2 linked regions of the Gemmobacter sp. 24YEA27 genome follow. The protein of the gene in region 2 binds, or shares a complex with, the protein of the main gene of each other region. Links are inferred from orthologs where the notes say so. Each region holds a gene or a part of one and is shown on either strand. Other genes may lie near its edges. The genes, in order: accD and accB.

The links.
Region 1: the proteins of accB (region 2) and accD are in contact, whole or in part, in a solved structure (PDB 8UXZ), measured with the Escherichia coli proteins. The link is inferred for Gemmobacter sp. 24YEA27 from one-to-one orthologs.

Annotation. Positions count from the first base shown.
Region 1 is NZ_JASJPW010000001.1:1,475,622-1,485,591, forward strand. The notes cover bases 1-2,825. They hold accD (acetyl-CoA carboxylase, carboxyltransferase subunit beta), read right to left. Parts: upstream 1,967-2,825; coding sequence 1,034-1,966; downstream 1-1,033. Other genes in these bases: QNO18_RS07370 (folylpolyglutamate synthase/dihydrofolate synthase family protein), read right to left, coding at 1-707; QNO18_RS07375 (monooxygenase), read right to left, coding at 709-1,014; recR (recombination mediator RecR), read right to left, coding at 2,214-2,819. In the rest of the region: QNO18_RS07390 (YbaB/EbfC family nucleoid-associated protein), read right to left, coding at 2,833-3,186; QNO18_RS07395 (DNA polymerase III subunit gamma/tau), read right to left, coding at 3,242-5,041; QNO18_RS07405 (acyl-CoA dehydrogenase), read left to right, coding at 6,282-7,976; QNO18_RS07415 (SprT family zinc-dependent metalloprotease), read right to left, coding at 8,711-9,403; QNO18_RS07420 (TIGR02300 family protein), read left to right, coding at 9,571-9,906.
Region 2 is NZ_JASJPW010000001.1:2,743,800-2,749,588, reverse strand. What follows is about bases 2,943-5,789. They hold accB (acetyl-CoA carboxylase biotin carboxyl carrier protein), read right to left. Parts: upstream 4,690-5,789; coding sequence 4,195-4,689; downstream 2,943-4,194. Other genes in these bases: QNO18_RS13660 (NAD(P)-dependent oxidoreductase), read left to right, coding at 5,027-5,789; accC (acetyl-CoA carboxylase biotin carboxylase subunit), read right to left, coding at 2,943-4,185. Outside these bases: ATP-dependent Clp protease ATP-binding subunit ClpX, read left to right, coding at 1-682; QNO18_RS13690 (NADH:ubiquinone oxidoreductase subunit NDUFA12), read left to right, coding at 899-1,276; outer membrane lipid asymmetry maintenance protein MlaD, read left to right, coding at 1,317-1,799; QNO18_RS13680 (DUF2155 domain-containing protein), read left to right, coding at 1,799-2,218; aat (leucyl/phenylalanyl-tRNA--protein transferase), read right to left, coding at 2,158-2,805; more of accC, read right to left, coding at 2,830-2,942. UniProt on the Escherichia coli protein: This protein is a component of the acetyl coenzyme A carboxylase complex; first, biotin carboxylase catalyzes the carboxylation of the carrier protein and then the transcarboxylase transfers the carboxyl group to form malonyl-CoA.

The sequences.
Region 1 (9,970 bases), 1.3 Mb from region 2 along the record:
ATCCGGCCGCGTTCTTCGGCGATCTGCCAGTGCTGACCGAAGGCAAAGACCGGTGCGCCAAGACGGGCGGCCTTTGCCTCGATCACCGCGAGGCCCGCCTCTTCCTGGGGGCCGACCACGACAGGCACACCGCGCTTGATGATCCCGGCTTTCTCGCCGGCGATTTCGGGCAGCGTCTCGCCGAGATATTGCTGATGGTCGATCGAGACCGGCGTGATGATCGACAGCCGCGGCTGGTCTACGACATTGGTGGCATCAAGCCGCCCGCCAAGCCCGACCTCAAGCAGCGTGAAATCCGCCGGAACCCGCGAAAAAGCGAGCATCGCCGCGACGGTGGTGATTTCAAAAAATGTGATCGGCTCACCGCCATTGGCGGCAATGCATTCATCCAGCAGTGCCATCAGAGCCGGTTCCGAAATCAGCTCGCCCGCGAGCCGGATCCGTTCGTGGAACCGCGCCAGATGCGGCGAGGTATAGGCATGGACCTTTGCGCCCGAGGCCTCGAGCCCGGCGCGGATCATCGCCTGGGTCGAGCCCTTGCCATTGGTGCCCGCGAGATGGATCACCGGCGGCAGGTTACGCTCCGGGTGGCCGAGAGCGGCCAGAAGACGATGCACGCGGTCAAGCGTCAGGTCGATGATTTTTGGATGAAAGCTCATCATCCGCTCGAGGATCGCATCCGATCCGGTGCTGTCTGGCATGGTCATGTCAGAGCGGCGCGCGCGTGATGGCGGACAGCGCGTCATTCACTGCAAAAGCATGCGCGACAATGCCGGTGATGCCGAAGGCTGCGAGCCGGGCCGAATGTTTCACGCGGTACGCCTCTGCCGCGTCAGCCGAGGCGAAGAGGTAGACCCCGCCTGCACGGCCGCTGTCCTGGTTCTCCGTCCAGATCTTCCACAAAAGCCCCGGCTCTCCGGCGATATCCTGTGCCAGGTCCTCCATTGCCGCAGTCATCCCGGCCCCCCAGGGGCCCGTGAAGGGGAAATCGAACTGAAGAAGTGTGACAGACATTGCGAATGCCTTTCCTGGATCAGCTTTGGGGTGTGTCGGGGGCCGGAGCAGTGGTCCCGACCTGGGCCGGCTCGGGGGCGGCAAGATCGGCGCGGATCGCCGGGGGCTGGCCGGTGAGCATCCTGAGGATGGTGATCAGCTCTTCCCGCATGGATTTGCGATGGGTGACGCGGTCAAGCATGCCGTGATCGAGCAGATATTCTGCGCGCTGGAACCCTTCGGGGAGCTTTTCGCGGATGGTCTGCTCGATCACGCGCGGCCCGGCGAAGCAGATCAGCGCATTGGGTTCGGCGATCTGCACATCGCCCAGCATCGCGTAAGAGGCCGTGACACCGCCGGTGGTCGGATGCGTCAGCACCACGATATAGGGAAGCCCCGCCTCTTTCAGCATCTGGATCGCCACGGTCGTGCGCGGCATCTGCATAAGGGCAAGGATCCCCTCCTGCATCCGGGCGCCGCCGGCGGCGGAAAAGACCACGAAGGGCTTCTTCATCTGAACCGCGCGCTCGGCGCCCGCGATGAAGGCATTGCCGACATACATCGACAGCGAGCCGCCGATAAAGGCGAAATCCTGTGCTGCGGCGACAATGGGGGTGCGGCCGATCTCACCCTCGGCCACCAGCATCGCCTCTTTCTCGCCGGTCGATTTCTGTGCGGCCTTCAGGCGGTCAGGATATTTCTTCTGGTCGCGGAAATGCAGCGGATCGGAGATCGGTTCGGGAACCTTCACTTCCGTGAAAATGCCGCCGTCGAACAGCGCGGTAAAGCGATCCCGCGGGCTGATCGCCATATGGTGATCACAATTCGAGCAGACATTGAGATTGGCCTCGAGCTCACGATGGAACAGCATGGTTCCGCATTCCGGACATTTGGTCCACAGGTTCTCGGGCACCTCGCGCCGCGAGAAGAGCGAGTTGATCTTCGGGCGGACGTAATTGGTGATCCAGTTCATATGCAGGCCTTTCCACCGGGGACGTTTCGGGGGTCTGAGGTTCGGGTTCCGAGATAAGGCCCCGGCGCCCTGAATGCAATGCAAAGGCCTGGGGCTGGCGGTGAAGAGGGGGCCAGCCCCCTCGCGGCTTTGCCACTCACCCCCGGGATATTTATAGACAGATGAAATTGGTAAGTGAGAGTGGTTTTCAGCTGTCCTTAAATATCCCCGCCGGAGGCATCCGCAGCCGGCAAGAGGCTCCGGAGTTTCAAAGTTTGCGCCGCGCCCGCAAGGCGGCTCCAAGTGTGCCATCGTCGAGATGGTCAAGTTCCCCACCGACTGGCACGCCCTGGGCGAGGGTGGTGATCTGCGCTGTGGTGAGCGTCAGGGCATCGGCGATATAATGCGCGGTGGTTTGTGCGTCGATGGTTGCGCTCAGTGCGAGGATCACTTCGGTGACAGCCTCGTCCGCGACCCTTGCGACAAGTCGCGGGATGCCCAGCTCTTCGGGGCCAAGCCCGTCCAAAGCCGAAAGTGTGCCTCCGAGAACCTGGTAGCGACCGCGAAACACGCCTGCGCGTTCCAGGGCCCAGAGATCGGCGACATCTTCGACCACGCAAAGTTCTCCGGTGGCCCGGGACGGGTCCTGGCAGATCGGGCAGAGATCAGCGGTCGAGATATTGCCGCAACTCTGGCAGTCGCGTGCGGTCAGCGCCACTTCGGCCAGCGATTGTGCCAGCGGGGCCATGACCTGAGCGCGGCGCTTCAGCATGGCCAGTACTGCGCGCCGGGCCGAGCGCGGGCCGAGGCCCGGCAGCCGCGACATCAGCTGGATCAGCGTTTCGATACCGGTCTCGTCAGAAGTGCGCGTCACTGGGGCGCCGGCATCAGAACGGAAGTTTCATATCGGCCGGCAGGCCGAGCTGTTCAGTCAGGCGGCGCATCTCATCGGCGGATTTCGTAGCGGCGCGCGACTGGGCGTCGCGGATCGCGGCGAGAATCAGGTCCTCCAGCACTTCCTTTTCCGAAGGCACCAGGATTGACGGGTCGATATCGAGCCCGGTCACATCGCCCTTGCAGGTCGCGCGCGCCTTCACGAGGCCGGCGCCGCTTTCGCCCACCACCACGCTGTTTGCGAGGCTCTCCTGCAGATCGGCCATTTTCGTCTGCATTTCCTGGGCGGCTTTCATCATTTTGGCCATATCGCCAATCCCGCCGAGACCACCAAGACCTTTGAACATCGGTTTCTTCCTTTGTGTTTACCGCTGACTGCTGCGCCCCGGGCTGCGGGCAGGGTTATTCCTCGAACGGGTCCCAGTCATCGCCATCCGCCGCCTCGACCTCGGGCAGGGCCTCGAGCGCGGCCTCTGCTTCGGCAGAGCTTGCCGTCCGGATATCGGTGATTTTCGCTTTGGGGAAGGCCGTCAGCACCGCTTTCACCAGCGGGTTCTGCAAGGCGCCGGTTTCCGCCTCACGCCGTTCCTCCTCGCGGATTTCGGCGATGGTGGGGGCGCCGCCGCTGGCGACCACCGAGACGCCCCAGCGGCTGCGGGTCCAGCCCTGGAGGCGTTGCGAGAGTTTGGCCGCCAGATCGCGCGAAGCACCGGGGGCGGGTTCGAACTCGATCCGGCCGGGCGCATATTGCACGAGGCGCAGGCCGGTCTCGACCTCGACCAGCAGCTGCATATCGCGTTTCTCGCGGATCAGCGCCACGATCTGATCAAACGAGGTATAGATCACCTCGGGCTGGCCATTCAGCGCGGGCGCTGCCGCCATCATCGCGCCATGGGCCGGGCCGCGCGCCATGGGGGCAAGCCGCATCGCGCCATGCACCGCGCCGCTGCCCGCCGGAGCGCCGCCTGCCATGCCGCCGCCTGCCATGCCACCACCACCGGGGCCAGCGCCGCCTGGTCCATTGCCCGGGGGGCGCGGCCCGTTATTCAGCCGCCGCATCAGGGTCGCCGGATCGGGAAGCTCGGCCACATGGGTAAGGCGGATGATCGCCATCTCTGCCGCCATCATCGCATTGGGGGCCTGGCCGACCTCTTCCAGCGCTTTCAGGAGCATCTGCCACATCCGGGTCAGCGCCCGCATCGGCAGTTTTTCGGCCATCTCGAGGCCGCGGCTGCGCTCATCCGGCGGCACGGTCGGGTCTTCGGCGGTCTGGGGTGTGACCTTGATCACCGAAATCCAGTGGGTGATCTCGGCAAGATCGCGCAGGACCGCCATCGGATCGGCGCCTTCGGCATATTGCTGCGCGAGTTCTGCCAGCGCATCAGCGGCCTGGCCCTTCATCACCATGTCAAAGAGATCCAGCGTGCGGCCGCGATCGGCGAGGCCCAGCATGGCGCGGACGGCGGGCGCGGTCGTCTCGCCCTGGCCATGGCTGATCGCCTGGTCGAGGATCGAGGTCGCGTCGCGCGCAGAGCCCTCGGCTGCGCGGGTGATCAACGCCAGCGCATCCTCGGAAATATCAGCACCCTCCGCGCCTGCGATACGCCGCAGGAGGGCCATCATCACCTCGGGTTCGATCCGGCGCAGGTCAAACCGCTGGCAGCGCGACAGGACGGTGACCGGAACCTTGCGGATCTCGGTGGTGGCGAAGATGAATTTCACATGGGCGGGCGGCTCTTCCAGCGTCTTCAGGAGCGCGTTGAAGGCGTTGACGGAAAGCATATGCACTTCGTCGATGATGTAGATCTTGTAGCGGGCCGAGGCCGCCCGGTAATGCACCGAATCGATGATCTCGCGGATATCGCCGACGCCGGTATTCGAGGCGGCGTCCATCTCCATCACATCGACATGGCGACCTTCCGAGATCGAGACGCAATGCTCGCATTTGCCACAGGGCTCGGTCGTGGGGCCGCCGGTTCCGTCTGGGCCGATGCAGTTCAGCCCCTTGGCGATGATACGGGCGGTGGTGGTCTTACCGGTGCCGCGAATGCCGGTCATCACGAAAGCCTGGGCAATGCGGCCGGCCGCGAAGGCGTTTTTCAGGGTGCGGACCATCGCCTCCTGGCCGACAAGATCGGCGAAGGTCTCGGGGCGGTATTTGCGGGCGAGAACCTTATAGGCCTGCGGCGATTGGTCGGACATCTGGCCTCCTGTGGCTCTGGCTCAATCTAAGCACCGGCGTCGCTTTCGGCAACCGGCTGCCGCTGGCGCCGGAATTCGTGACGAATTCCGGTTCGGTTTCTTGATGAAGAAACCGGCGCCCGTTACGGGCGGGGCGCGGCGGCGCGGCGCAGGCGATCATTGATGGCCTGGCCAAGACCGGTTTCCGGGATAGGCGCAAAGGCGATGCGGCCTTCTGCACCTGCAAGCACATCGGCTTCGCGCAGGATGTGAAAGAGCCGCGCCGCAGCCTCCACGAGATCACCATGCTCGGACAGGGTCAGATCGCCTTTTACCTCGCCGAAGCCTATGAGGATCTCGCCGGTTTCGGCTGCTCTTGCCTCCAGCCGCACCAGCGCGCCCGGCGCGTAATGCGACCCGAGCTGGCCGGGCGCCGTTGGGCGGTCAGGCGCTTTTGGCGTCATATGCGGTGGGATCCGCTGACCCAGCACGGTTTCCAGGGCCTCGACCGGTACGCCGCCGGGTCGCAAAAGCTGTGCCCCGTCGCCGAAGCCCAGGATTGTCGATTCCACCCCGACCTCGCAGGCGCCGCCATCCAGCACCGCCGCGATCCGGCCTTCCAGCCCGTCCATCACATGCGAGGCCCTGGTCGGCGAGACCCGGCCCGAGGGATTGGCCGAGGGCCCTGCCAGCGGGCCGCCGAAGGCGCGCAGCAGCGCCCGCGCCACCGGATGCGCCGGCACCCGTACCGCAAGCGTTTCCAGCCCTGCCGTCGCCAGCGGCGAGATCCCCGCACCGGATCTGAGCGGCAGCACCAGGGTCAGAGGCCCCGGCCAGAAATGTTCCGCCAGCAAAAGCGCCTCTGGCGTGAAGGTCACATAATGCTCTGCCGCCGCCAGATCCGGCAGATGCGCGATCAGCGGGTTGAAAGAGGGCCGCCCTTGGCCTCGAAAATCCGCGCGACTGTGCTGTCGAGACGCGCATCCCCCCCGAGCCCGTAGACCGTCTCGGAAGGGAAGGCGACCAACTCGCCCTCACGCAGGAGCCGGGCCGCGCGGGCGATGCCGTGATCGGTGGCAGCAAGGAGTTCGGTCTGGCGCATTCCTGATCCTGGCATGTGACGTCCGGCGATTGTGACGCAGCGTCTGTCTTGCGGGTGAGGGGCATTTGTTATGCTTTTGCGCATATTGGACCTCGACAGATCAGACAAGACCGTTCCCGGGCTCCGGCCCCGGCGCAGCGGCCCGCCGGAGACCAGAATATGAGCCATGCACCCGCAGCGGATCACCGATTCATCCTGGATCACATCATTGATTTTACGGATATTTCCGGGACGGATCGCTTTGCCGAAGCCTCGCCCGACATGGTGAGCGCGATCCTTGATGGTGCGGCGCGGCTTTGCGATGAAGTGGTGGCGCCGGTCAACCGCAATGGCGACCTGACACCCGCGCGGCTGGAAAACGGTGTGCTGCGCGCCTCGCCCGGCTTTGAGCGCGCCTACCGTGCCATTGCCGGGGGCGGTTGGGTCGGGGTCTCGGCCAGTGCGGAATATGGCGGTATGGGGCTGCCGCATGTGCTGGCGACCTGCGTCAACGAGATGCTTGCCGGCGCCTGCCTGTCCTTGCAGCTGAAACCGCTTCTGAGCCAGGGGCAGATCGAAGCGCTGGAACATCACGCTTCGGAGGCGCTGAAAGCGCTTTATCTGCCGAAGCTGATTTCGGGCGAATGGTCGGGCACGATGAACCTGACCGAGCCGCAGGCCGGGTCGGATGTCGGTGCCCTGACCACGCGCGCGGTGCCGGCAGAGGATGGCAGCTACCGGATCAGTGGCCAGAAGATCTTTATCACCTGGGGCGATTCGGATCTGGTGTCGAATATCTGCCATCTGGTGCTGGCGCGGCTGCCGGATGCGGCACCGGGGGTGAAGGGGATTTCACTGTTTCTGGTGCCGAAATACCTGCCGGATGCGGCGGGAAATCCGGGGCAGGCGAATAATCTGCGGGTGGTCAGCCTGGAACATAAGCTCGGCATCCATGGCAGCCCGACCTGCGTGATGGAATTCGATCAGGCCACCGGCTGGATGGTGGATGGGCCGGGCAAGGGCATGGCTGCGATGTTCACCATGATGAACAACGCCCGCCTGGGCGTGGGGATGCAGGGGGTCGGCGTGGCAGAGGCGGCGCTGCAAAAGGCCGTGGCCTTCGCGCAGGAGCGGGTGCAGGGCAGGACGCCCGACGGATCTGCCACGATCATCGGCCATGCCGATATCCGCCGTATGCTGACTGAGGCGCGCGCCAAAATCTTTGCGGCGCGGGCGATCGGCCTCACCTGTGCCAAAGCGATCGATATGGCCAGCGCGACCGGCGATGCCGCCTGGGCGGCGCGGGCGGCATTCCTGACGCCCATCGCCAAGGCTTTCGGCACCGATATCGGCATCGAGGTCGCCGATATGGGGGTGCAGGTTCATGGTGGCATGGGCTTCATCGAGGAAACCGGCGCCGCGCAGTATCTGCGCGATGCCAGGATCACTGCGATCTACGAGGGCACCAATGGCATCCAGGCGATGGATCTGGTCGGGCGCAAGCTGGCCGATGGCGGCGCGGTGGCCTTTGAGCTGATCGACGGGATCATCGCCCGCGCCATCGCGGCGGAGGAACACTGGCCGGAGCTCGCGGCGATCCTCGGCACGGTGGCGAGATCGTTGCGGGGGGCGACCGGCGCGCTGCTTGAGATGGAGATGAATGACCGTTTCGCTGGCGCGGTGCCCTATCTGCGCGCTTTCGCGCTGGTGCTGGGGGCGGATGCACATCTGCGGGCCGCGCAGGCCGATCCGGAGCGGCTGCCACTGGCGCGGGTGATGATCACCCGTCTTACAGAGGATGCGCTTTTCCTGCTTTCCGCGGCACGCCGGCGCGCGGCGGATCTTTACGCGGTGCCGGTCGCGATGCTGGGCTGAGCCCTATCCGGCGAGGTGGCGCAGCCCCTGTGTCACATCGGTTCTGACGGCAAGGCGCAGCCCCGGCTCGTCACCGGCTTTCAGCGCCGACAGGATCATCCGGTGATAGGGCGGGGCCTCGCGCCGCCGCAGACGCGCGTAAAGCGCCCGCATCGTCGGGCCAAGCTGCAGCCAGACCGTCTCGCACATTGCGAGCATCGCGGGGGCCTGGGCGCGCAGATACAGGGTGCGGTGAAATTCCAGATTGGTCCGGACATAGGCGACCGCATCGTGGCGCGCGACGGCCTCGGTATTGGCGGTGTTGATCGCCGCCAGCCGCTCGATCAGCGCGAAATGCGCGCGGGCAGGGCGCGGGCGGCCAGTTCCGGCTCTAGCATGGCGCGGATTGCAGCCAGTTCCTCGATCCGCTCGGGTGTCAGCTCCGGCGTGGACACCCGCCCTGAGGAGGACAGCGTCAGCGCGCCTTCGGCCACAAGACGGCGCAACGCCTCGCGCGCGGGCGTCATCGAGACGCCGAAATCCTTCGCGAGCCCGCGCAGCGTCAGCGACTGGCCGGGCGCCAGTTCGCCATGCATCACCTGCTGGCGCAGGACACGGTAAAGCCGCTCATGCGCGGCGGCATTGGGGTCGGGCGGACGGGGGCCGGCAGGAATGATCATGGCGGGCATCGGAACATGCTGGGCAAAGCGGGGTCAACCGGTATCGGAGTGGGAATAAGGGCGGGCATGATGCGTTCAGCCCGCAAAACTGTAGCGGTGCAGCGTCTGGCCGTCGCGTTTCAGCCAGTCGCGCTCGGCCTTCCAGCCGGGGCGGATCTTCGAGACCACTGCCCAGAAATCAGCGGAATGGTTCATCTCGACCAGATGCGCGACCTCATGCGCCGCGACATAGTCAAGCACCTCGCGCGGCGCCATGGCAAGGCGCCAGGAATACATCAGCGTGCCGTCATGGCTGCAAGATCCCCAGCGGGACCGTGTGTCGCGCAAAACCAGCCGCGCATAGCTGCGCCCGACAAGTCCCGCGTAATGGGTTGAACTATAGGCCAGCCGGTCGCGCGCCAGCGCCTTGAGCCAGGCCGCCACCTTCGCACCGGCCTGATCCGGCCGCCCCGGCACCAGGAGGCTGTCGCCCTCGACCCGGACGCCGCGCCCTTCGGAGGGCGTGATTCGCATCATCCGGCCCAAAACCGGCAGTTCGGCCCCATGGCTGACCGGCACCAGCCGTGCCATCGGCATCGAGGCCAGAACAGTCCGCAGCCAGCCCTCCTGATCGTGCAGGAAACTCAGCGCATCACGGTCTTTTGCGCGCGGCGGCAGCGTCAGCGTCACCTTGCCATCGAGTCGCGAAACCCTGAGCGAGAACCGCTTCGCCCGGGCCGAGCGGCGCATATTGATCTCGACCGGCGGCGGTCCGGGCAGCAACAGCATCAAATTCTCGTTCCAGAGGCCACAATTCACACGCCGTCCGGCTTGATTCCCCGCCGGTAAAGGCGCATCTGACGGCTTATGCAAAAGGCTTTGACAGCCGCCCCGGCCTGTGGCAAGGGCAGCGTTCGGATTACCCTGTCATCAGGGCGAAAGTGAAGGGACAACCCATGGCCAAGGAAGACTGGGGCACCAAGCGACTGTGCCCGACGACCGGTAAACGGTTCTATGACCTGAACCGGACGCCGGTGGTCAGCCCCTATACCGGCGAGGTTGTGGATATCGAATCGGCCCGCCGCAAGCTGGCGGCTGCGGTGATCTCGCGCGTTTCGCCCGAGAAGGACGATGAAGTTCTGGTCGACGATCTCGAAGCCGAAGAAGATCTGCTGGAAACGGCAGAAGGCGGCGATGATGATATCGACGATGATCTGCTCGAAGATGATGCCGATGACAATGTCTCGCTCGACGAGCTGGCCGATGTGGCCGGCAGCGACGAAGAGGGCTGAGGCAAGCCTGCAGAAACGTTCCGCAGGGCATGCCTTGTGAAACAGGAAAAGACCCGCCTCTGGC
Region 2 (5,789 bases):
CACCCGCGACGTCTCGGGCGAGGGGGTGCAGCAGGCGCTTCTGAAGATCATGGAGGGCACGGTTGCCTCGGTGCCGCCGCAGGGCGGACGCAAGCATCCGCAGCAGGAATTCCTCCAGGTCGACACAACCAATATCCTCTTCATCTGCGGCGGCGCTTTTGCCGGTCTCGACCGGATCATCGCGCAGCGCGGCAAAGGGTCGGGGATAGGATTCGGCGCCAAGGTCAAAGGCCCGGATGAGCGCGGCGTCGGCGAGCTTTTCAAAGAGCTGGAGCCGGAAGATCTGCTGAAATTTGGTCTGATCCCGGAATTCGTCGGTCGCCTGCCGGTTCTGGCAACGCTGGAAGACCTCGACGAGGCGGCGCTGGTCACCATTCTGACCGAGCCGAAAAACGCGCTGGTGAAACAGTATCAGCGACTTTTCGAGATCGAGAATGTGAAGCTGACCTTCACCACCGAGGCGCTGTCGGCGATTGCACAGCGCGCCATCAAGCGCAAAACCGGTGCCCGTGGCCTGCGCTCGATCATGGAGGATATCCTGCTTGATACCATGTTCGAGCTTCCTGGCATGGAAGGCGTGCAGGAGGTTGTGGTGAATGAGGAAGTGGTCGGCGGCAAGGCGGTGCCTTTGCTGGTCCATACCGAAACGCCGAACAAGAAAAAGCAGGCCGCCAGCGCCTGAGGCACTGGTCGGTGAGATTGAAGGGGCGTGCCGGGGACGGCGCGCCCTTTTTCTGTTGTTGCGGCTGTCGCAACTGCGGATGCCTCCGGCGGGGATATTTTCAGACAGATGAAAGGCGGAACGGCGCGGCAGAGGGGGGAGGCGGCGCACTGGCTCTGGACCTTTGGTGATGGCTGGTTCATATGGGGGGACGAAGATATGCCCGGAGAAACAGGTATGAAAAAGTTCCTGCTCAGCCTTCTGACCTGGTGGAACAGCGAGACGCTGAACACAAGGTTCTTCACCTGGAGAAACGGGGTGAAGGTGGGTGAAGATGATCAGGGCAATGTTTTTTACCAGTCGAAAGACGCTAAGAAACGCTGGGTGATCTTTAACGGTGAGATGGAGGCGAGCCGCGTTTCGCCCGACTGGCATGGCTGGCTGCATCACACCTGGGAAAAGCCGCCGACCGAGGCGCCGCTGAAGCATAAATCCTGGGAAAAGCCGCATCACGAGAATCTCTCGGGGTCTGATCTGGCCTATGCGCCGCCCGGCTCGATCCGGCGCGGTGTGCCGGCAGAGCGCAAGGATTACGAGGCCTGGGCGCCCGAATGACGGGAACGCGCAAGCCAGGTGTCAGGGTGAGGTCTCGCATATGAGCCATTCTGTTGCGGAAGTGCTGACCGGGGCCGCTGTGCTCGCCGTTGGGATCGGTTTTGCCGTCTGGGCCGCGAATGGGGCAGGGCGTGGCTTTGGCGCCACCCAGACCTATCCGCTGACCGCCTCTTTTCGCGCGGTCGACGGGATCCAGGTTGGCTCGGATGTCCGGCTGGCGGGGCTGAAGGTCGGCACGATCACGAAGCTTGAGCTGAATCCGGTGACCTTTTTCGCCGATGCCACGATCTCGATGCGGCAGGGCATCGATCTGCCGACTGATTCCGCGATCCTGATCTCGCAGGACGGGCTTTTGGGTGGCAGTTATGTCGAGATCCAGCCTGGCGGTATGGCGGATGTGCTGGGCCCGGGCGATGAGATCGAGGATACCCAGGGCTCGGTTTCGCTGATATCGCTCCTGCTGAAATTCGTGGGCAGCGGCTCCTCTGACAGCGGCGCGGCGGCGCCGGCGGGGGGCGGCTGATGCGGCGGCGGGCTCTGGCTTTACTTCTGGTCTGCGCCGGTGGCCCTGCTTTCGCGCAGGGATTTGCAGAAGGCGAAGGCGCCGAGATCCGCTGGCTTGATACGCTGACCGGGCGCACCGGTGATCTCGAGCTGTCGCGCGGTCAGGCGGCGACCAATGGGCGGCTGACGATCCAGCTGAACCAGTGCCGCTACCCCCAGGAAAACCCGGCCGCCGAGGCCGAGGCCCATCTGACCATTCTTGATTCCAGCCGCCAGGACCCGGTGTTTTCGGGCTGGATGCTGGCTTCGGCGCCGGCTTTGTCCGCGATGGATCACCCGCGCTATGACGTCTGGGTGCTGCGCTGCATTGTGCCGGGCTATAAGCCGCCCGAAACAATCGAGACGCCGGAAGAGACTGAAGAGGGCGAGGCCGAGTAACCCGTCGGGAGAAAGCTGGCCGTATGGCCCAGGGCCTCGCGCAGGCGGTCATGGTAGGCGGCGCGCGGGATTTCGACGCCACCAAGGCTGGCCAGATGCGGCGTGATGAATTGCGTATCGAGCAGCAGATAGCCACCGGCCCGCAGCCGGTGCGTCAGGTAAGCGAGCGCAAGTTTTGACGCATCGGTCCGGCGCGAGAACATGCTTTCACCGAAAAACGCCGCGCCGAGGCTGACGCCGTAGACGCCGCCGACCAGGGCGTCACCTTCGCGCACCTCAAGACTATGGGCGAAGCCCATCTCGTGAAGCGATTGATAAAGCGAGAGGATATGGGGGTTGATCCAAGTCTCTTCGCGGTCGGCACAGGCCAGAACCACATCGCGAAACGCCTCATTGACCGAGACACGCCAGGGCGCGCGGCGGATCGTTTTCGCGAGGCTGCGCGAGATATGGAACCCGTCCAGCGGCAGAATTCCGCGCCTGCGCGGATCGACCCAGTGGATCTCGGGATCGTCGCGCGATTCCGCCATGGGGAAAACTCCTGCCGCATAGGCGTGCAGCAGGAGCTCCGGCGTAATCTCAGACATCAGGCCGGTCAGTCATCGGGCCGGTCAGTCGCGCGGGGCGAGCTGGGCCGCGAGCCATTTCTCCAGCCAGTGGATATTGTAATCCCCGCTCTGGATATCCGGCTCGTTCAGCAGCGCCTCGAACAAAGGCACCGTGGTCTCGATCCCGTCGACGACCAGCTCGCCAAGCGCGCGGCGCAGACGGGCCAGGGCCTCGGGCCGGTCGCGGCCATGGACGATCAGCTTGCCGATCAGGCTGTCATAATAGGGCGGAATCGAATAGCCGCCATAGAGCGCCGAATCCATCCGCACCCCAAGCCCGCCCGGCGCGTGAAAGGTCTTCACCCGGCCCGGAGAAGGGGTGAAGTTCGGCAGTTTCTCGGCATTGATGCGCACTTCGATCGCATGGCCGTTCACTTCCAGATCGGCCTGGACGAAGGACATCGGCAGGCCTGCCGCGACGCGGATCTGTTCGCGCACGAGATCGACGCCATAGATGAATTCGGTCACCGGATGCTCGACCTGAAGGCGGGTGTTCATCTCGATGAAATAGAACTTGCCGTCCTCATAGAGGAATTCGACAGTGCCGGCGCCGATGTAATTGATCTTCGCGACCGCATCGGCACAGACTTTACCGATCTCGGCGCGCAGTTTCGGCGTGATCACCGGGCCGGGCGCTTCCTCGAACACCTTCTGGTGGCGGCGCTGCAGCGAGCAGTCGCGCTCGCCCAGATGGACCGCATTGCCTTTGCCATCCCCGAAGACCTGGATCTCGATATGGCGCGGTTTTTGCAGGTATTTCTCGATATAGACTTCGTCATTGCCGAAGGCGGCTTTTGACTCGGACCTGGCGGTCCGGAAGGCAATCTCAAGATCGGCCTCGGTCAGCGCGGTTTTCATGCCGCGCCCGCCGCCGCCGGCGGTGGCCTTGATGATCACCGGATAGCCGATTTCTTTGGCCACGCGCTGCGCGGTCTCGTAATCCGGCACGCCGCCATCCGAGCCGGGAACCACCGGGATCCCCAGTTCTTTCGCGGTCTCTTTCGCGGTGATCTTGTCGCCCATGATGCGGATATGCTGGGCGGTCGGGCCGATAAAGGTGATGCCGTGATCTTCCAGCGCCTGGGCGAAATCGGCATTCTCCGACAGGAAGCCATAGCCCGGATGCACGGCCTGGGCGCCGGAAATCTCGCAGGCCGAGATCACCGCCGCCTTGTTCAGATACGACCCCGAAGAGGCCGCCGGCCCGATACAGACGGATTCGTCCGCAAGCCGCACATGCATCGCATCGGTGTCGGCAGTCGAATGAACCGCGACCGATTTGATGCCCATTTCCCGGCAGGCCCGGATCACGCGTAGCGCGATCTCGCCCCGGTTGGCGATCAGGAGTTTTTCAAACATCCGATGGCCTCACTCGATGATCATCAGGGGCGCGCCAAATTCGACCGGCGCCGCGTCATCGACGACGATGCGCTTCACCGTGCCGGATTTCGGCGCCGGGATATGGTTCATCGTCTTCATCGCTTCGATGATCAGAAGCGTCTGGCCTTCCTTGACCTGAGCGCCCACGGTGACGAAGGGCGCAGCACCAGGTTCTGCCGAGAGATAGACCGTGCCGACCATGGGCGAGGTGACCGCGCCCGGATGCTGGGTCGGATCTTCCGAGGCGACCGGGGCTGCGGCCAGTGCGGCTGCAGGGGCGACCCCGGGGGCAGCGGCATAGACCGGCGCCGGCGCGGCAACAGCCGTGGTCACGATATTGGCCTGTTTGACGACCCGGACCTCAAGGCTGTCATCTTCGCCATATTCGCGTTTGACGGCGATCTCCGTCAGCTCGTTCTTGTTCAGAAGCTCGGCGAGTGCCGAGATGAATGCGACGTCTGCGTCGGAAGAATGTTTGCTCATGCCGTCCTCTGATGGCGTTTCATCGCCTGTTGACTTTGTTGCACCTGATTGAACGGCGCGGATATGGGCGCGATTGTCAGCGCTCACAAGGCCCCGTTTCTGCTGATCTCCGCTTATAGGGCAGCCATTCACCAGAGAAAAGCGCCGATCCATCACCCCGGGCCCGAGGCGCTGATTGGCGCTTTTTTCAGCTGCGCGCATGCGGCCCGCAGCCTGGGGAGAGTTTAAAATTTTTCCATTTGGTAAAATTTGTGACCTGTGAGACGCTGAACCCGGAAGATGAATCCCAGGAAGAGCCGAAACCAGCCACCATCCCCCAACAGAGAGGTCTTGTGCGATGAGCAACAGCCCGCTGACCCCCGGTATCGCATCGGGACGTTTGCCAGCCGAGGAATATGACCGCAATTTTCTCGATCACCTGCCGGCGCTTGATGTGCATGAGGCGCGGGTGGCCGCAGACCGGTGCTATTTCTGCCATGACGCGCCCTGTATGACGGCCTGTCCGACTTCGATTGATATCCCGCTTTTCATCCGCCAGATCGCAACCGGCACAGCGGAAGCTGCGGCAAAGACCATCTGGTCGCAAAACATCCTTGGCGGCATCTGTGCCCGCGTCTGCCCGACCGAGACCCTTTGCGAAGGGGTCTGTGTGCGCGAGGTGGCCGAAGGCAAACCGGTCGAAATCGGCCGTTTGCAGCGGTTTGCCACGGATTTTGCGATGCCGAAGGGGCATCCGTTCCAGCGCGCGACGCCCACGGGGCGGCGGGTGGCTGTGGTGGGGGCAGGGCCGGCAGGGCTCGCCTGTGCGCATCGGCTGGCGATGCTGGGCCATGATATCGTGGTGTTTGAGCGCCGCCCCCGGCCGGGCGGCCTGAATGAATATGGCATCGCGAGTTACAAATCGACCGGCGGTTTCGCGCAGGCCGAGGTGGACTGGCTGTTGCAGATCGGCGGGATCGAATTGCGCAATGGGGTGGAGCTTGGCCGTGACATCACGCTGGCCGAACTGCGCCAGAGCTATGATGCAGTGTTCCTCGGGATCGGTTTGCAGGGCGTGAATCTCCTTTCCGCCGAGGGCGAGGATCTGGAAGGCGTCAGCA